2 linked regions of the Undibacterium sp. KW1 genome follow. Each later gene encodes a partner of the first gene's protein in a complex. Links are inferred from orthologs where the notes say so. Each region holds a gene or a part of one and is shown on either strand. Other genes may lie near its edges.

Region 1 (3,277 bases):
ATTAAGGATTGCGTGCCGTCTTCAACGGGGTTGCCACGTTCTGCCGTATCCACGTCTGCATGTCTTGCCAGATGCGCTGTACTTCAGCGTCTGGCGGCATTTGCGTGGCGTTTGGCAGCTCGATAGTGACCACCGGGATGTCCTTGTGCAGGCCGCTGTAATTGCCGAGTGAGCCAGGATAGACACCAACACGGTTATAGATCAGGCGGCCAAAGCGGTCCGGTGGCGTGGTCGGGCCGTCAAAGTCGAGTACGCCAAAAGGGGCGTGGACGGAGATGATGACGTCGGGCTTGTACTTTTCTATGGTTTCATACACCCAGCGGCTTTCCGGTTCTGAGATAGGTGCCTTGCCTGGATAGCGGCGCGGGTCGCTACGGGTGACGCGAGCCCAGTAGCTTGGCGCTTCTTTTTGCCAGTTGGGCGTGGGGAAGTTGCGGTTCAGGTCTATGCCCCGTGCATTGACGCGGCGTGGCTTGGTGGCCAGCAAACCGTCAGGATTGACTATCGGTGCTATACGCCAGTTGAATTCCAGCGGGCTTTTTTGCATAGTGTCCATCCATTTGAAGACGATGGAGGATGCAGTCTGTTCATCACCATGGATACCACCCAGCAGCAGTACGCGTATGGCTTGCGGATGTTTGGCATCTGCCTTGATATCGCGGAATAGTACCGGGAAACCGTTGAGCGAGTTTGCACCCGTAGGGCTGAGTTTGCTGTTCTTGCAGTCAGCCAGGCTGACCTTGGGCAGGCGCGCTACCAGTGGCGTGCACCAGTCGCTGACGATTTTTGGTTTGACAGGGGGGGGGCTTGCGTGGATGGTGCTGACGCTGCTGATGGCGTAGATGCTGCTGGTGGAACTGATGCAGCAGGAGTAGCAGACAGGCTGTTTGCAGATGGCATGACCAGCAGGCCAGCCACCGCAAACAAAGCACTGAGGTTTTTGCAGCGAGATGCGCAGAACTTACTTCTCATAAAACTGACCGGCATTCTCGCTTCTACTCCCAGTGCTACCTATTACTTAAAACAATAAAGATACATTACAGTCCGGCAGCGGCACGCAAAATCGCTGCCTTGTCAGTGCGTTCCCAGGTGAATTCTGGCTCTTCACGACCAAAGTGGCCGTAAGCGGCTGTCTTCGAATAGATCGGGCGCAGCAAGTCCAGCATCTGGATAATGCCTTTTGGACGCAGGTCAAAATGCTCGTTCACCAGTGCGGCGATCTGGTCGTCAGGAATGACGCCTGTGCCTTCAGTGTAAACAGTCACGTTCATAGGACGCGCTACGCCAATCGCATAAGCTACCTGTATCTGGCATTGCCGGGCGATGCCAGCAGCGACGATATTCTTGGCCACATAACGGGCAGCATAGGCAGCAGAACGGTCTACCTTGGTAGGATCTTTACCAGAGAAAGCACCGCCGCCATGAGGGCAGGCACCGCCGTAGGTATCAACAATGATCTTGCGGCCAGTCAGGCCGCAATCACCTTGCGGGCCGCCGATAACGAAACGGCCAGTCGGGTTGATCAGGAATTTGGTGTCCAGCAACCATTCTTTAGGCAAGACTGGTTTGATGATTTCTTCAATGACAGCATCAATGAAAGACTGCTTCATCTTGGTTGAGGTTTCGCTCTGGTCAGGGTGATGCTGGGTAGAAAGCACGACAGTATCGATACTGTGCGGTTTGCCATCAACATAACGCATGGTGACCTGGCTCTTGGCATCAGGGCGCAGGAAAGGCAGGCGGCCATCCTTGCGCAATTGTGCCTGGCGTTCAACCAGACGGTGCGCGTAGTAAATTGGCGCGGGCATCAGTTCTGGTGTTTCATCGCAAGCATAGCCAAACATCAGACCCTGGTCACCGGCACCGGTATTGAGGTGATCGTCAGACGCCTGATCTACGCCCTGGGCGATATCATTGGATTGCTTGTCGTAGGCAACCAGCACTGCGCAACCTTTATGGTCTATACCGTATTCAGTATTGTCGTAGCCGATGCGCTTGATGGTGTCGCGCGCCACCTGTATGTAATCTACGTGAGCATTCGTGGTGATTTCACCTGCCAGCACTACCAGGCCGGTATTGGTCAGGGTTTCGGCGGCAACGCGGGAACGTGGATCCTGTTCAAAGATAGCATCCAGAATCGCATCGGAAATCTGATCGGCGACTTTGTCCGGGTGTCCTTCGGATACCGATTCAGAGGTGAAGAGAAAATCATTAGCCATCGCAGGCTCCTATAAAAATTGACCGTAAAAATTATGCCGCAGTCGGAAGAGTCCTGCGACGCTTTAGCGAATTTTATTAACCGCCTCGCAAGTTGTCATTAACTCGGCGGTGGCTGGTCTTCTGTGTTTATCCTGCCCTAAAGCAGGTCAGAGCTAGCCAATATGTGATATTTTACGCTCGTTCTGCATAGTCTGTCGAATATACCCTTATTATTATACTGATACTTGAGCGGCGTCATGCTTGTCACTTTGTTTCGTTTCCTTTCCATCTTTCCATTGTCGGTCTTGCATTTTTCCGGGGCTGTGCTGGGGTGGGTCGTCTATTTGCTGTCTGGCTCCTACCGTCGCCGCCTGAAGCAGAATATCCGCCGCGCCGGTTTCCCTGGTCATCTGCATGAGGCCGTACGTGAGGCTGGCAAGAATATTCTGGAGCTGCCCTTTATCTGGTGTGCCAAGCCCGAGAGGGTATTGAAAACGGCGACGATAGAGAACTGGGAACTGGTGCAGGCCGCACTGGACGCCAAAAAAGGTGTGATATTTTTAACACCACATCTGGGGTGTTTTGAAATCGTCGCCCAGAGCATCGCCGTACGCACCCGCCTGACTGTTTTATATCGCCCGCCGCGTAAAGCTGCTCTCAAACCGCTGATAGAGGGGGCGCGTGCGCGTGACAATCTCTTGCTGGCCCCGGCGAACTTTTCCGGTGTCCGTATCATGGCCAAGGCCCTTAAAAAAGGTGAGGCCATAGGCTTGCTGCCCGACCAGGTGCCGCAAGAGGGTGAGGGCGTCTGGGCCAAATTCTTTGGCAAGCGTGCCTACACCATGACCCTGTCTGCCAAATTGCACGGCATGACAGACGCACCGATTATCCTGACTTTCGCAGAACGCTTGCCCGGCGGTCGCGGCTATGTGATCCGCTTCGTGCCCTTTGAAGAAGAGCTGGGTACAGACCCGGTGGCGCAGGCAACAGCCATTAACCGTGGCATGGAAAAACTGATTGCCTTGTCACCCGCACAATATTTCTGGAGTTATAACCGTTACAAAAAACCAGAAGGCGT
Region 2 (3,225 bases), 1.4 Mb from region 1 along the record:
ACTTATGATTAAAAAAGCATTTTCTAGTGAATTTAATCTTAGCCTTACTAAAAATCAATCTTTATTATTTAAGCAACTATTTCTCACCTCTACCTCGAACTCAATCGTTTCAGGTAGAAAAATTAGCAAAATAAATTATTGAAAAAAATATTAAACCCTTGATTATTAAAGAAATATTAGTTTATCCCTTTTTTAGCTCTTGAAAAGCCCACCCCCCGCCCATATACTTAGCACTCGTTGGGAGAGAGTGCTAACAAAGTCTTTCCCCAGCTTAATTGAATTCCAATAGTAATTACTCGCAAATTTAAAGGAGCTAGTATGAACCTTCGTCCCCTGCATGATCGCCTGATCGTGAAACGCCTGGATCAAGAAACAAAAACCGCATCCGGTATCGTTCTGCCTGACGCTGCTGCTGAAAAGCCAGATCAAGGTGAAGTGCTGGCTGTTGGTCCTGGCAAATTGCTGGACAACGGTACTGTGCGCGCCCTGGACGTTAAAGTCGGCGACCGCGTTTTGTTCGGCAAATATTCTGGTCAGGCTGTCAAAGTTGACGGCAACGAAGTTCTGGTGATGCGTGAAGAAGATATCTTCGCGGTCGTACAGAAGTAATCGACATCCACGATATCAATTAAAGAATTCGGAGAATTAATATGGCAGCTAAACAAGTAATTTTTGGCGATGACGCACGTGCGAAGATCGTTAATGGCGTCAACATCCTGGCGAACGCAGTTAAAGTCACCCTGGGCCCGAAAGGCCGTAACGTTGTTCTGGAACGCTCTTTCGGCGCACCTACAGTAACCAAAGATGGCGTATCGGTTGCTAAAGAAATCGAATTGAAAGACAAGCTGGAAAACATGGGTGCACAACTGGTGAAAGAAGTGGCTTCCCGCACTTCTGACAACGCTGGTGACGGCACAACGACAGCGACAGTTCTGGCACAAGCCATCGTTCGCGAAGGTTTCAAATATGTAGCAGCTGGTTTCAACCCAACTGACCTGAAACGCGGTATAGACAAAGCGGTGACAGCCATTGTTGCTGAAATCAAAACGCTGTCCAAGCCAACAACAACCAACAAAGAAATCGCTCAAGTTGGTTCCATCTCTGCCAACTCCGATGCAAACATCGGCGACATCATTGCCAAAGCAATGGACAAAGTCGGCAAAGAAGGCGTGATCACTGTTGAAGACGGCAAATCCCTGGACAACGAACTCGACATCGTTGAAGGTATGCAGTTTGACCGTGGCTACCTGTCACCCTACTTCATCAACAATCCAGAAAAACAATCCGTTATCCTGGAAAACCCGTTCATCCTGTTGTTCGACAAAAAAATCTCGAACATCCGTGACCTGCTGCCAGTACTGGAACAAGTTGCAAAATCCGGCCGCCCACTGCTGATCATCGCTGAAGATGTCGATGGCGAAGCACTGGCAACTCTGGTTGTGAACAACATCCGTGGCATCCTGAAAACTGCAGCTGTTAAAGCTCCAGGCTTCGGTGACCGTCGCAAAGCCATGCTGGAAGACATCGCTATCCTGACCGGTGGTCAAGTGATTGCTGAAGAAGTTGGCCTGACTCTGGAAAAAGCAACTCTGGCTGATCTGGGCCAAGCTAAACGTATCGAAATCGGTAAAGAAAACACGACCGTTATCGATGGCGCTGGCCAGGCTGTAGGTATCGAAGCACGCGTTAAACAAATCCGCGCGCAAATCGAAGAAGCAACTTCTGACTACGACCGTGAAAAACTGCAAGAACGCGTTGCCAAACTGGCAGGCGGCGTTGCTGTGATCAAGGTTGGTGCTGCAACTGAAGTTGAAATGAAAGAGAAAAAAGCACGCGTTGAAGATGCTCTGCATGCAACTCGCGCTGCCGTAGAAGAAGGCGTTGTTCCTGGCGGTGGCGTTGCCCTGCTGCGCGCACGTCAAGCTGCTGGCGAAATCAAAGGCGACAATCCAGATCAAGAAGCAGGTATCAAACTGGTTCTGAAAGCAATCGAAGCACCTCTGCGTGAAATCGTTGCAAATGCCGGTGGCGAACCTAGCGTTGTTGTTAACGCCATCATCAATGGCAAAGGCAACTACGGTTTCAATGCTGCCAATGACACATACGGCGACATGATAGAAATGGGTATCCTGGACCCAGCTAAAGTAACCCGCTCTGCATTGCAAAATGCAGCGTCTGTTGCTGGCCTGATCCTGACTACTGACGCTCTGGTTGCTGAATTGTCTGAAGACAAGCCATCTATGGGTGGTGGTGATATGGGTGGCATGGGCGGTATGGGTGGTATGGGCGGCATGATGTAAAAGCTGCTTCGCTACTCACACAGAGTCGCATTGCTCAAAACCCCGCAACGCAAGTTGCGGGGTTTTTTATTGTTTATACAATTTATAGCCTTGCATAATAAATGTCCTAATCTTCATTTTTTTGTGCCTGCTAAGTTATGAATCGTCGCAAATAACACAAGACAGCAAATTTTTACACGGTCCGCTTGACAGAAAACATCTGTCGCTTGGATACTGCCGCACCTGAAAGAAAATTTTCATATTTCTGGCTTCGTGTTTCATATTTGCAATGATCTTGCGTATGCATCAACAAGCCGGGCATCATCATCAAGCAAGACAACCGCTTTGGAGAAAATATGGCGCTGCAACAATTAAGCGATGAGCAAATACGAACCTGGACCCGCGCCCAAAAGGACGAGTGGTGGTTTGCCAATATTTACCGGGGTGACATGGCGCAGTTGACCATACGCTCGGCATTCACTGGCTTTTTGCTTGGCGGCATATTGTCGGCAACTGCTTTATACATCGGTGCCAAAACCGGCATCACGATAGGCGTAGGCCTGACCTCGGTCATTTTGGCCTTTGCGATTTTTAAAATCCTCGCCAACCTGGGGCTGGCCAAGGATTTCACTATCCTTGAAAACAATTGTACACAATCCATCGCCACAGCGGCAGGCTACATGACCATGCCACTCAATACCGTGCTGTCAGCCTATATGCTGATCAGCGGTACGGTAGTCAGTTGGTGGCATCTGGTGGTATGGATGAGTATCTGCTCCATCCTGGGCGTACTGGTGGCCTTCCCTATGAAGCGCCGCTTTATCAATGAAGACCAACTGCCCTTCCCTGAAGGCCGTGCCTGCGGCGTGGTGCTCGATGCGGTATATACCGGCGAAGCTGCCAGCGGCATGTACAAGGCGCGCCTGATGGCTTTCTCTGCGATGTG

Evidence for each region.
Region 2: the proteins of metK (region 1) and groL are in contact, whole or in part, in a cryo-EM structure (PDB 8P4O), measured with the Escherichia coli proteins. The link is inferred for Undibacterium sp. KW1 from one-to-one orthologs.

The regions. Positions count from the first base shown.
Region 1 is NZ_AP018439.1:5,259,820-5,263,096, reverse strand. Bases 129-3,076 are described here. They hold metK (methionine adenosyltransferase), read right to left. Parts: upstream 2,220-3,076; coding sequence 1,038-2,219; downstream 129-1,037. Other genes in these bases: UNDKW_RS23645 (lysophospholipid acyltransferase family protein), read left to right, coding at 2,457-3,076; UNDKW_RS30670 (hypothetical protein), read left to right, coding at 681-842; UNDKW_RS23655 (M14 family zinc carboxypeptidase), read right to left, coding at 129-655. Also shown: more of UNDKW_RS23655, read right to left, coding at 2-128; more of UNDKW_RS23645, read left to right, coding at 3,077-3,277. UniProt on the Escherichia coli protein: Catalyzes the formation of S-adenosylmethionine (AdoMet) from methionine and ATP.
Region 2 is NZ_AP018439.1:3,856,735-3,859,959, forward strand. What follows is about bases 80-2,975. They hold groL (chaperonin GroEL), read left to right. Parts: upstream 80-650; coding sequence 651-2,300; downstream 2,301-2,975. Other genes in these bases: groES (co-chaperone GroES), read left to right, coding at 319-609; UNDKW_RS17290 (OPT family oligopeptide transporter), read left to right, coding at 2,636-2,975. Also shown: more of UNDKW_RS17290, read left to right, coding at 2,976-3,225.